Regions from separate parts of the Streptomyces sp. NPDC005281 genome, predicted to be linked through region 2. Evidence: riboswitches for the same ligand, from Rfam matches in the RefSeq annotation. Region 2 holds a riboswitch; the other holds the start of a gene.
The links. A riboswitch is a leader RNA that binds a small molecule or an ion and turns the genes downstream of it on or off. The one in region 2 is predicted to bind cobalamin.

Region 1 (6,450 bases), on a different contig from region 2:
GAAGGGAAGGGGCGATTCTCAGCTGACTGTCCCTCCGGGTTCCTCACCCTCGAACGCCGACGGCGACACCCCGAAGAACTCGCGGGTGCCGCCCATACCGTGGGCCGAGGGTCAGCTTCCCCGTACGGCGATGGCCGCGTACTCCACGTACTCGTGCAGCCCGTAGGCCGACGCGACCGAGGCCAGAGCCGAGAACGCCACCGCCGCCGCCATCCCCACGGCACCGACCCGGCGCACGCCTGCGCCCGGTGCGACCGGCTCCGGCACAAGGAGTGCTTCGACCCGCTGCGGTACGGGCCCGCTCGTCACCGACAACAGCGGGTACCCGCCGCCGGTGTTCCGGTTCCGTGAACCGGCCAGAGCCGCCCTGGCAATGGCAGCCGCCGTTGCCTTTCGGCTGCCGACGGCGGCGGCTGCTGCTTCGTCCGCCCAACGCTCCACGTGGAATCCCAGCAGTTCCCGAAGGCTTCTCAGCGCGGGGTGGACCGTCGCGGACAGATCGACTGCGGCAACGAGCAGGTGGTGGCGTCCGGACAGATGGGCGCGCTCGTGGGCCAGCAACACCTCACGCTCGCCTGGTTTCAGGGCTCGCAGCATGCCGGCGGTCACCACGATCCGGCTGCCGCGGCCCCGGTATCCAGGAAGGGCGAAGGCGTCCGCGTCGTTCCCCGGGAGGACCAAGAGGTCCCCGTGTGCCGTTCCCTCGACGGCCACCCTCCAGGCGTGCTTGAGGACGGACCGGTACTGAAACCAGCGCCGGATCAGCAGAGCCGCCTGAACGAGCAGGACCAGAGCTGCCACGCAGGCAGCCGGTACCGCCACCGGCCACACCTCCAGCACCCTCGTGACAGGCACCCGCTCGAGTGCGGCGAGGAACGGCACGTGACACAGCCCGACCAACGCCGCGATCGTGCCGACGGCCGTGAGAAGGGTGGCGGCGGTCAAGGCCCAGCACGCCTCCCGAGGTGGCAGAACTCGGGCCAGACGGCGGGTCGCCGCCGCTGCCGCCCAGGGAAACGTGAGTGCCAGTACGACCAGGGTCAGTACGAATGTCACTCGGCTTCGTCCTCGGCCTCGGCCTCGAGAAGCAGGCGTCGCAGGATCTCCTCGTCGTTCTCGGACAAGGAGGTCACGAACCGCCTCAACACCAGGTCGCGGCGCGGCTCGCTCTCCAGCTCACGGCGCATACGCCCGGCGACCAGCCCGGCCGCGTCCTCCACCGGCTCATAGGCGAAGCCCCGGCCCGACGGCGTCCGTCGCACGGTGCCCTTTTCGTGGAGGCGGGTCAGGATGGTGGCCATCGTCGTCCTGGCCAGCCCCTTGTCGAGGGTCGCGTTGACCTGTCGCGCGGTCATCGGTTTCCCGGCCCCCCACAGCACCGCGAGCACTTCCGCGACGAGTTCTCCGTGCGGACGTCTTTCTTCTCGACCCTTGTCCGACATCCCTCTCCCGCTCTCCGGCAGTCGCCATGGTGCCGCATGCCCCCACCCCACCGGCAGCCGCATCGATGCAGGCAGGCGATGTCAGCCATGCTTAGGCATACCTAATCTACCGCCGGAGAGGGGGTGTCTGTAGCTGTCGCGGCAGGCGGGGTCACATGCCGCGGTCCGGACCGTTCCAGGGCTCGGGTCGTTCGTCGGCGGTCATGGGAAGTCGGCACAGCTGTACCGGCCGCACCGGTGCCGACCCGTCGCACGGCGTCATCGCCGCCTACGACGTCCAGGGCAGGGCGCGAGTCCCCGCCCTGGACGTCGACCGGATCAGGACGGAGAGAGCTCACCGCGCACGATACGGGCGGCCGCGACCAGGTTCTCAAGGGAGGCGCGGGTCTCCGGCCAGCCGCGGGTCTTGAGGCCGCAGTCGGGGTTGACCCACAGGCGTTCGGCAGGGATGGCCCTCAGACCGGTGCGCAGCAGTTCGGCTGCCTCTCCGGTGCTCGGAACCCGAGGGGAGTGGATGTCGTACACCCCGGGTCCGGCCTGGCGCGGGTAGCCGTGCGCGGCGAGTTCGCGGGCGACCTGCATGTGTGAGCGGGCGGCTTCGAGGCTGATGACATCGGCGTCGAGGTCGTCGATGGCCTGGACGATGTCGCCGAACTCGGCGTAGCACATGTGGGTGTGGATCTGGGTGTCCGGCCGTACCCCGCTGGTGCTGAGCCGGAACGCCTCGGTGGCCCACGTCAGGTAGGCGGGGTGGTCGGTGGCGCGCAGCGGCAGTGTCTCGCGCAGGGCGGGCTCGTCGACCTGGATGACCGAAGTCCCGGCCGCTTCCAGGTCGTTCACCTCGTCGCGCAGGGCGAGGGCGACCTGTCGGGCGGTATGGCCGAGAGGCTGGTCGTCGCGGACGAAGGACCAGGCGAGCATGGTGACGGGGCCGGTGAGCATGCCCTTGACGGGGCGGGAGGTGAGGGACTGGGCGTACGTCGTCCAACGCACCGTCATCGGCTTCGGGCGGGAGATGTCGGCGGCCAGGATCGGCGGACGGACGTAACGGGTGCCGTAGGACTGCACCCAGCCGTGTTCAGTGGTCAGGTACCCGGTCAACTGCTCGGCGAAGTACTGGACCATGTCGTTGCGTTCGGCCTCGCCGTGCACCAGGACGTCCAGCCCCGCTTTCTCCTGGAAGGAGATCACCTCGCCGATCGCGGCCTTGATGCGCTCCTCGTACGCGGCTGTGCCGATCCGGCCCGCTCGCAGATCGGCGCGGGCGGTGCGCAGTTCGCCGGTCTGTGGGAAGGAGCCGATGGTCGTGGTCGGCAGCAGGGGCAGGCCGAGGTGGGCGCGCTGGGCCGCCGTCCGTTCGGGATAGGGCTGCGAGCGGCGGGCGTCGACGTCCGTGACAGCCTCGGTGCGGGCGCGAACGGCAGGGTCACGGGTGATCGGGGAAGCGGCACGGGAGGCCAGGTCGGCGCGGTTGGAGGCGAGTTCACCGGCGATGGCGTCGGTGCCCTGGGCCAGGCCCTCGGCCAGGGTGACGATCTCGGCGGTCTTCTGCTTCGCGAAGGCGAGCCAGCGCAGGATCTGCGGCTCGATGTCCTGCTCCAGGGCCGCGTCGAGGGGCACGTGGAGCAGGGAGCAGGAGGCGGCCACGTCGACCCGGCCGGCCAGCCCGAGCAGGGTGGCGAGGGTGGACAGGGACTGCTCCAGGTCGTTGACCCAGATGTTGCGGCCGTTGACGACACCGGCGACCAACCGCTTGCCGGGCAGCCCGCCGACGGCGGCCAGGGCGTCGAGGTTGGCGGCGGCGGACTCGGTGAAGTCCAGCGCGAGCCCGTCGACGGGAGCCTTGGCCAGCACCGGCAGTGCGTCGCCGAGCCGGTCGAAGTAGGAGGCGACCAGGAGCTTCGGCCGGTCGGTGAGGGTACCGAGGTGGCGGTAGGCGCGCGAGGCGGCGCTCAGTTCGTCCGAGGTGCGGTCCTGCACAAGGGCGGGCTCGTCGAGCTGCACCCACTCGGCGCCGGCCGCGCGCAGGTCGGCGAGCACCTCGGCGTACACGGGCAGCAACCGGTCGAGGAGGCTCAGGGGGTCGAAGTCCGCGGGCACGCCCGGGGCGGGCTTGGCGAGCAGGAGGTAGGTGACGGGGCCGACGAGCACGGGGCGCGCGGTCAGTCCGAGCGCGAGGGCTTCCTTCAGCTCGGACACCTGCTTGGCGGGGTCGGCCGTGAAGACGGTGTCAGGGCCCAACTCGGGCACCAGGTAGTGGTAGTTGGTGTCGAACCACTTCGTCATCTCCAGTGGGGCCGCGTCCTGGGTGCCGCGGGCCATGGCGAAGTAGCCGTCCAAGGCGTTCGCGGCCGCGGCGGCCCGGTGGCGGGCGGGGATCGCGCCGACCATGACGGTGGTGTCGAGAACGTGGTCGTAGTAGGAGAAGTCGCCGGTGGGCACTTCGTGGATGCCGGCCGCGGCCAGCTCCCGCCAGTTTGCGCGGCGGAGTTCGGCGGCGCCGGCCCTCAGGGCGTCCGCGGTGACGCGGCCCTTCCAGTAGCCCTCGATCGCCTTCTTCAGTTCCCGGTCCGGGCCCTGGCGGGGGTAGCCGTACACGGTGGCCCGTGCGGGCGCGGCTGCGGTCCTGGTGGTCACGGAGATCTCCTTCGCGAGATGAATCCCTGAGATCCCGGGTGACGGGACGAGAGCGCGAAGAGGTGACGAACCGGACGGGGAGCGACGACGCGCGGTACAGCGCGGTCGTCCGCCTGGTATGTACGCCGACCCGCCCACGAGGTCACCGGGATTTCCGCGCACGAGTGGTTCGTACGCGGGCAACGGGCAGGTCTTCGGACTCGCGGGCACATCCTCTGGAGGGAGGACTCCTACTGGCCGTCGCTTCCCAGGCCCGGTACGTCGGACCCAGTGCGTATGACGGCGGTCGTTCCCGCTCACCGCTGCGGGGCAGTCCCGGATTCGCACCGGGTTCCCTCTTGCGACGCATCCCGCCTGGCGGACGGGGCGAACCAGCTGCATCGGTCAGCCTAGGGCCCGCTCACGGCCGCGGCGTGTCACGTCCGCCATCCGGATGGTGAGGTGGGCCACGTACCGGGCCGGTGTGAAATGGGCCGAGGGCGGGAAGCGCCGTGCGCGCGCTTCCCGCCCTCGCCCCCTGTGACGCCGCGCCGGGACCTCACCCCTGCTGCGGCTTGCGCGGGCCCCTCAGCCCGCGCCGAACCAGGCCCTCAGTCCTGGTCGTAGGTGTGGAACCCGCGGCCGGTCTTGCGGCCGAGCAGTCCCGCCTCCACCATCCGCTGGAGCAGCGGCGGCGGAGCGTGGAGAGGCTCGCGGAATACGTTGTAGAGGGACTCCGCGATCAAGGCGACGGTGTCCAGGCCGACACGCCGGACACCGCCGCTCACGACTGCTCCCGGGGCCGTCGCACGAGATGGCGGGAGTAGGCGTCCGGGGTGAAGAACAGCGGCAACTCGCCGGTCATGGCGGTGCGTTCGAAGAGTGCGCGGATGTCGTCCAGGGGCGCCCACGGGTACTGGGCCCCGAGGGCGGCGACCTCGTCGTCCAGCAGGTTCAGGACCGTCTCCCGGTCGATGACGCGGTGCCGCAGCCACTGCCAGATCTGGACGCGGGCGATCTCGGCGGTGGCCGCGTCCTCCATGAGGCCGTCCAGCGCGACGGCGCCCCGGCCGTCCAGCCAGGCGGCGAAGTAGCGCAGCGCGACCGCGACGTTCGTACGCACCCCCTCCGGCGTGGGCCGGCCGCTGATCCGGCGCACCGACAACAGGTCGTCGCGCGTCACCTCCACGTCGTCGCGGGTGCGGTCGATCTGATGCGGCCGGTCGCCGAGGACGCCGTCGAACACCTCGCGGCAGACCGGCACGAGTCCGGGGTGGGCGACCCAGGAGCCGTCGAAGCCGTCCTGCGCCTCCCGCTCCTTGTCCAGGCGGACCTCGGCGAACGCCGCCTCGTTGACGGAGGGGTCCTTCCCGGGCACGTGGGCGGCCATGCCGCCGAGAGCGTGTGCGCCCCGCTTGTGGCAGGTGCGCACGAGGAGCTCGGTGTAGGCCCGCATGAAGGGAGCGGTCATCGTCACCTTCGCCCGGTCGGGAAGCAGGAAATCGGTACGGTGCCCGAAGGTCTTGATCAGGCTGAACAAGTAGTCCCAGCGGCCCGCGTTCAACCCCGCGCCGTGCTCGCGCAGTTCGTAGAGGATCTCCTCCATCTCGAACGCGGCGGTGATCGTCTCGATGAGGACGGTGGCGCGGATCGTGTTCCGCGGGATGCCGAGCAGGTCCTGGGCGGCGACGAAGACGTCGTTCCACAGCCGGGCCTCGTAGCGGTTCTCCAGCTTCGGCAGATAGAAGTAGGGGCCGTACCCGGCATCGATCTGCCGCTGCGCGCAGTGGAAGAAGTAAAGGCCGAAGTCGACGAGCGCGGCGGGCACCGGTCGGCCGTCGTACTCCAGGTGCTCCTCGTCGAGGTGCCAGCCGCGCGGACGCACCATGATCGTTGCGAGCCGGTCGCCGAGGACGTACTCCTTGCCCTCGGCCGTGGTGAAGTCGATCCGGCGCTCGACGGCGTCGAGCAGGGTGAGCTGGCCGCCGACGATGTTGTCCCAGGTGGGGGCCGTGGCATCCTCGAAGTCGGCCATCCACACGCGGGCGCCGGAGTTGAGGGCGTTGACCGCCGTACGGCGCTCGGGCGGGCCGGTGATCTCCACCCGCCGGTCCTTCAGTCCCGGCGCGGGCGGCGGCACCCGCCAGGTGGGGTCGTCACGGACGGCCGAAGTGACCAACGGGAAGTCGAGCGGGGAGCCGCTCGCCAGCCGAAGGGCCTGCCGACGGCGCTCCTTGAGCAGGGCCTGTCTGCGCTTCCCGAAGACCGCGGCGAGATGACCGACGAAGTCGAGGGCGGCGGTGGTGAGGATCTCGTCGTGGCGGTCGCCCGGGGCAGCGAGGACACGGACGTGGTGAGTCAGGGCACTGGTGGACATCGGGTTCTCCTGCGC
Region 2 (6,450 bases):
CCTTCAGGTCGAAGTGAATGCGGTTCTTCGTGGCCTTGGGCTCCGGAACCTTCTGGAACCACACCCGGGGTCCTCGCCCTTCGGGATCGACGATCGACTCCGGGGTGTCACCCGCGCCTTCGGGCAGCTCCTCGTCGGGCACCCCCATGCCTGCCCAGTACTCCCGCCACGTGGCATGGCCGCCCGGCGGGGGTTCGGGAACGTATCCCAGGGCCTCGCACCAGAACGCCACCTGCCTCCGCGGGTCGGCACAGTCGATCGTCAGTTGCAGTGTCATCTCCATAACCAGAGCCTGACAGACGGGTCTGACATTCAGAGCGACGCCAACCAGGCCGCGGTGTCCTTGGGATGGTCGAGGCGGAGGGTGTCGAGAGGAGCGAAGCGGCCATCGTCGACGCGGCGCTGGATGTCGCGGTGGCGGGCTCCGTGTTGGGACCAGGCCCACCAGGCAGGGTGTTCCCGGCTCAGCCAGGCTTTCCAGGTTTCCCTGTTCCCGCCGAACAGGGACTCGCGCGTGACGGTGCGTTTCAAGGAACGGCGCAGGACTCGGAGCATGATCACGCGCCTTGGGTAGTCCAGCCAGATCACCGTGTCGGCCCGCTCCCACAGCAGGTCACGGACCGCCGGGTAGCCGAGCGAGTCGATGATCCAGCACGGCTCGGCGGTGAGGGTTGAGACGTCGTCGGTCAGTTTGTCGTTGACGGACCAGTCGGGGCCGTTGAAGTAGAGCGCGTCCATCTCGTGGTACGGCAGGCCGAGATACCCGCTCAAGGCTTGCGCGAGCGTGGATTTGCCCGCGCCGGTGACTCCCACCACCAAGATCCGTTCCACGGCCGCACCCTACTCTCGCGGCCCAGAGAAGAGCTCGCGCGTCTCCTGCCCGCCACCGATTCAGCACAGGGCGCAGTCTCGGCAACCGCCCTCGGGCCGAAGGACATTCGGCGCGAGACCGGTCTACGATCTTGGCGCATGACGACTCCCGACTGCTATGTATGCGGCAAGGAAGCAGAGTTCGACGACCTTCCGCCACGCGAGTGCGTGGCCTTCGACCAGCACTGGCGGGTGGCTCACGTCTTCAACACCGCGATGCCCGGCTGGCTGGTGCTGCTGCCGAGGCGCCACGTCACCGCGGTTCACGACCTCACCGACGCCGAGGCAGCTGCCCTGGGGATGTGGCAAGTCAAGCTCTCCCGGGCGCTGCGGAGCACGACCGGCTGCGCCAAGACCTACGTCATCCAGTTCGCCGAGGCCGAAGGCTTCGCGCACGTGCACTTCCACATCGTCCCGCGCATGGCGGATCTGCGGCCGGAACATCGTGGACCGGGCGTTTTCGAACTGCTCGGGCGGCCCGAACAGGAACGAGTGTCGAGCGAGCACGCGGACCAGATTTCCCTCGCCATGCGCGATCACCTTCGCGAGAACTCGATCGCTCGTTAGACGGACAACGGAATCCGAGCGTTCGGGACGACGCCGACTCTCAACGCGCCCTCCGGGGAGGGGTGAACACGTACAGGTCAAGGATGTCGGGGCAGGGAGCGACACCGGGGCCGCCGGCCTGTACCCAGGCCGCGATGTCCTCGGTGGCGTCGGAGTCGTTGACGAGGCCGAGCCAGACCGGGCGGGCTCCTGCGGTACGTGCGGCTGCGGAGGGCTGGACGACGATCACGTTGGCGTGTTCGCACACGTCGAGGCAGTCCGAGACGCGTACAGGGACCTCTTCGGCCAGCCGCGCGAGCTGCCGTTCGTGATCCACGCCGGTGACTTTGGGGGTTCCGCAGCAGCAGTCCCGGCAGACGACTATCCGACATGGTGCCGGTGCGGTGGTGAAACGCTCGGTGCCTGCCGCTTCAGAGCTCTGTCGAGGCATGGCTCGTCACACTCCTCGTCCGGAGAGATCGGTGAAGCTCGACCGGCAGCCGGGAGGCGAGGCGTACAGGGGCACGCCCGGCTTGTCCGGGGTACGAAGCAGCGAGACGGTACGGAACATGGGCATGCCTCGGGGGTCGGGGCTCGTACGCGGAGCCTGGCCTACATGTCCTCCGGGGTGCGGAGGTGCCAGCAGGTCTTCGGACTCGGGTTCGTCCGGACGGGGCGCCTTCCCGGTCTCCCAGTGGCGCTGTGCCCCGCCCGTCCCCCTCACCGCTGCGCGTCAGCTCCGGATTCGCACCGGATTCCCTGACCACGGATGTGGTTCGACTGGCTCGCCGAGGCTATCAAGTCCGTCGGAGAGGGGCGTCGAGAGCTACGGAACCTGCGCCGGCCCGCCTTCGCAGGGCAGAACTCGATGCGGGGCCCGCCCGCGTCACCCGGGCCCGGAAAGCCGTACGTCACGCCCGCCCCCGTTGTTCAGGGTGTGTCACCCGCGTAGTAGAACCGGCACGTCACGCCGGAGCCGGGTCTGCGAGGCTCGTCGGGGTGCGGGTCGTACAGGGCGCGGCCGCCGGGCCAGCGCGACAGCTCGGTGGACAGGGCGGCGCCGTCGTCGACTTCCTCAGGCTGCCGGTCGGTGACGTCCAGGAGCAGACCGTCCAGTGGTCCGCCTATGAGCGCGGCATACGTCCGGTGCGGCAGCGGGCCGGGGTCAGGATCGTCATGGTCACGTCCGTAGACCCGTCCGCGCAGCAGCTGCTCATCACCGTTCATGGGACCAGCATTGCAGCTGGCACTGACAACGAGGATTTGCTCGGCCCTCTCAAGCCCGAGGGACGTTTCCCGAGTACCCCTCGGGGCCTCTCGGGGGCGCGTGGTGGTTGCGTACGTTGCGCTCCACCTCTGCGGTACAGCCGCTCGATATTGGGTTGGTGTTTCGGTGGCCGCACACGGCAAAGTGGCACGGTGACTGAGTATTGGGCGCATACCCTGAACTGGGCAGAAGTGGACCCGTCGCAGCACCCGTTCGAGCTCGACGCCGAGGCGGCGAAGGCGCTGGCCGAGTCGGTGGCGGCCCTGCTGCCCGGGGCGGACGCCGTCGAAGAGGATCTCGGGCGCTCGCTCGATCCGGTCACGGAACTTCTGGTGGAGCGGTACGGCCGGTGGGCCTGCGGATGGAACTGGTCCGTGGGCGAGGGGGACACCGACGGTGGGGTCGTCGGCGTCTGGTGCTGTGCTGCCGATTCCGTGACGACGACGGAGGAGACCTCACGGCTGGTTGTCGCGGCCCTGCTCGAATGGCGTGACTGGCTCGAGGAACTGGCGGAGCGCTTCGCCGCCCTCGTACCGCCCAGGGCCTCCGCCGACTCCTTGGCCGACGCCTGGCACTGGGAGCGCGTGTGCACCCGGCTGGTCACGGTGGTGGCCGAACGGACCCAGGCCGAGAGTGGCTGGTACGGGCACTGTATGCAGGTCCTCACATGGTTCCTCACCCGCAACGGCGTCGACGAGGAGCGGGCCCGCGAGATCGTCGACGGCGCGGTCGGAGGCCGCTTCGGCAGTTGGATCGCACCGGAGGCCACTGTGGTCGACTCGGTGAGCTCACGCTTTGCCCGGAGCCTGGAAGGACAGGGATGAATGCCGCGCCCGCCGGACGGACGCCCTGGCCGACCGGCTGAGCATCCGTGGCGCGCCCGGGCGCGTGCACCGACACGCCCACGCCCCCGCCGGAACCGCCCCGGCCTATGTAGTCGTCTTGTGCGCTGACTGTGTACGCGGCAGGGAGACGGGGGATGTTGTGACGCGGAACGTGACGAAGGCCGGTTTGCTGGCGGTGGCCGTGGTGACGGTGCTCGGGGCCTCGGCCTGCGGCGGGAAGGCCGGCGCGGCGGCCGGGGGAACGCTCCCCGCCCACAAGAAGGGCGAGACCGTGGCGCCCTTCGGGGAGAGGGCGTCGTCCGGCTGGGCGCCGACACGTTCCGGCTCGGCGGGGACGTCGTCCGGAACGGCGTGGACCGCGGCAACGCCCGTCACCCGGCATGTGCCGTGGAATCTCGACATCCTGGACCAGCGGTCGCGGCCCCTGAACGGGAAGTTCACCACCACCGCCACGGGCAAGGGCGTTCACGTCTATGTGATCGACACCGGAATGGACATCGCTCACAGCGAGTTCGGCGGACGCGCCCACCTCGGCGCCGACTTCGTCGGCCCGAGGGACTCCGGTGACTGCTTCAGCGAAGCGGGCATCGGCCACGGCACGTTCGTCGCCGGCATCATCGGCGGGGCGAAGTACGGGGTGGCGCCCAAGGCGGACCTCGTACGGGTCCAGGGCGTCCTGTGCGAGAGCGACGGCGGCGGTTCCCAGGCAGCGGCCGAGGCCGCCGTGGTGAAGTCGGTCAAGTGGGTCACCGCGCACGTGCAGAAGCCGGCAGTGGTGAACATGTCCCTCAATTTCGACCACCGGTCGGCGGCCGTGGAGTCCGCCGTGAAGAAGATGGTCGACGCGGGGATCCCCACGGTGGTGTCGGCCGGCAACTTCCACGACGACGCCTGCAAGCACTCCCCCGCCGGGGTCCCCGGCACGATCGTCGTCGCGGCCTCCACTCCGAACGACCGCCCCTGGAGCGACGGCGGCTCCTACGGATCGGGCTACGGACGCTGCGTCGACCTGTACGCACCCGGCCAGAAGGTGACCGCCGCCCTCGCCGGCGGCGGTACGACCACGGAGACCGACGGCGCGACGTCCTGGGCCGCACCGCACGCGACCGGCGTGATCGCGCTGTACCTGTCGGCGCACCCTCACGCCACGGCTCACGAGGTCCACGTCTGGCTCGACCACACGGCCACCCCCGGCGTCCTGCACGGCGTACGCTCCGACACCCCCAACCGGCTGCTCAACACCGGCGGCCTCTGACCGGAAGCGGGCGGTGGGGCAAGGGTTCGTGAACGCAATGCGGGGCCCGCCTTAGCGGCACCGGGGCCCGACACGTGGCTTCGGTACGGCGAGCGACGGGCGGCGGGCTCCCCATGGCGGTGCGGGATTCTCGGCGAGTTCAGGTCGTCAATGACGGCGCGTGACGGCTTCCGGGGCATGATGATTCGGCTTGCCGTCGCTGCCGCACCGGCGCGGTCGGCCGAGCATGTCTCAGCTGCCGCCGTCCCGTCGGACCCGAACGCGTGACCGAGGTGGTGACGATGACGCCCTCACTCCAGCAGAAGGTCCAAAGCGTCCTCGGTGAACTCGTCGGCACCGGAGCCGAAACCGGTTTACAGGTAGCCGTCCACCAGCACGGTGCTCGTGTCGTCGATGCCGTCGCAGGCGTCGCCGACGGCAGGACCGGGCGCGAAATGACCCCGCAGACCCCGGTCTTCAGCTTCTCCGCCGGCAAGCTCATGTCGTCGCTGATCGCTCACCTGCTCGTCGGGACCGGTGTTGTCGGCTACGACACGCCAGTGGCCGACGTGTGGCCGGAATTCGGTACGCACGGCAAGGCGGCCACGACTCTTCGGCACGTGCTGACGCACTCGGCCGGCGTGCCCGCCATGCCTCGTGGGATCGGCCCCGCCGACCTGACCGACTGGTCGCGTGTGTGCGCCGCGATCGCCGATGCCGAACCGCGGTGGCCTCCGGGGACAATGACGGGTTACCACTCGTACACGTTCGGCTTCGTTGTCGGCGAGATCGCGCGCCGGGCCACGGGCAAACCGATGCGGCAGCTTCTGCACGAGTGGGTCGCCGCGCCCCTGGGCATCGAGGGCGAGCTGTACTTCGGCGTTCCCCCGGCGGACCTGGCCCGGCTGGCACGACTCGAAGACGCCCCAACGCAACCGGCGGCCCCACCTGACGTCGACGCCGTTCTGGCGCCCTGGGAACGGCAGCCGACCGCCGCCATGGGCAACAGCCACGAGATCCTCCAGGCGGACATCCCGTCGGTCGGCACCTTCACCGCGCGGGGAATCGCCGCCATGAATGCCGCACTGATCGAGGGCCGGCTCATCGGTCCACACCAGCTCGCCGAGGTGACGGCGGTTGCCTTCGAGGGCACCGACCAGGTCTTCGGCAATAACGCGCGGCTGGCCCTCGGCTATCCGCTCGGCCGTATCGGTGCCCGGCCGGACGACTCGCCCACCACGTTCGGCTGGGTCGGCGGCGGAGGCAGCTACGTCTACGCCGATACCGCCACCGGCATCTCCTTCGCCATGACGAAGACCCGTCTCACCCCGCACTTCACCGCGGCACAGCGACTCGCGGACCTGACCACAGCCGAGATCGGCACGCACGCCTGACCACTGATGACGGGGATCCGGATCCGTTCCTCAGGCTTTGGCGCGCCGCGGCCGCCTCACCCGTCCGCGTCACGACGGCGGCCGCGGCCTGCCTGCCCACCTTGCCATCAAGCCTTGCGGGCCAGCCCTGCGGCGATGAGGTGTTCCCAGACGGTGAGTTCCCTCTCGGCGCCTCCGTTCCACAGCTTGCCGACCGCCGCGGGGCGCCAGAGGGAGGCGGGGACGACTCCAGGGTCGAGGATCTCCAGACCGTCCAGCAGGGACGCGATCTCCTCGTCGGTGCGCCAGCGGCCA

Region 1: it holds a riboswitch for cobalamin, as region 2 does, so the genes downstream of both, metE (5-methyltetrahydropteroyltriglutamate--homocysteine S-methyltransferase) here and ABZV42_RS27995 ((2Fe-2S) ferredoxin domain-containing protein) in region 2, are expected to answer to the same signal.

What each region holds. Positions count from the first base shown of each region.
Region 1 is NZ_JBEXGX010000030.1:20,852-27,301, reverse strand. It holds gene ABZV42_RS32825 (hypothetical protein) at 1-26, shown strand, start outside; gene ABZV42_RS32820 (M56 family metallopeptidase) at 112-1,056, opposite strand; gene ABZV42_RS32815 (BlaI/MecI/CopY family transcriptional regulator) at 1,053-1,442, opposite strand; gene metE (5-methyltetrahydropteroyltriglutamate--homocysteine S-methyltransferase) at 1,761-4,079, opposite strand; cobalamin riboswitch at 4,247-4,470, opposite strand; partial or broken gene ABZV42_RS32805 (3-hydroxyacyl-CoA dehydrogenase family protein) at 4,670-4,825, opposite strand; gene aceB (malate synthase A) at 4,843-6,435, opposite strand.
Region 2 is NZ_JBEXGX010000022.1:61,605-68,054, forward strand. It holds gene ABZV42_RS27980 (VOC family protein) at 1-283, opposite strand, end outside; gene ABZV42_RS27985 (adenylate kinase) at 313-831, opposite strand; gene ABZV42_RS27990 (HIT family protein) at 970-1,437, shown strand; gene ABZV42_RS27995 ((2Fe-2S) ferredoxin domain-containing protein) at 1,478-1,867, opposite strand; cobalamin riboswitch at 2,040-2,216, opposite strand; gene ABZV42_RS28000 (hypothetical protein) at 2,347-2,643, opposite strand; gene ABZV42_RS28005 (hypothetical protein) at 2,836-3,507, shown strand; gene ABZV42_RS28010 (S8 family peptidase) at 3,668-4,783, shown strand; gene ABZV42_RS28015 (serine hydrolase domain-containing protein) at 5,065-6,156, shown strand; gene ABZV42_RS28020 (SAM-dependent methyltransferase) at 6,264-6,450, opposite strand, start outside.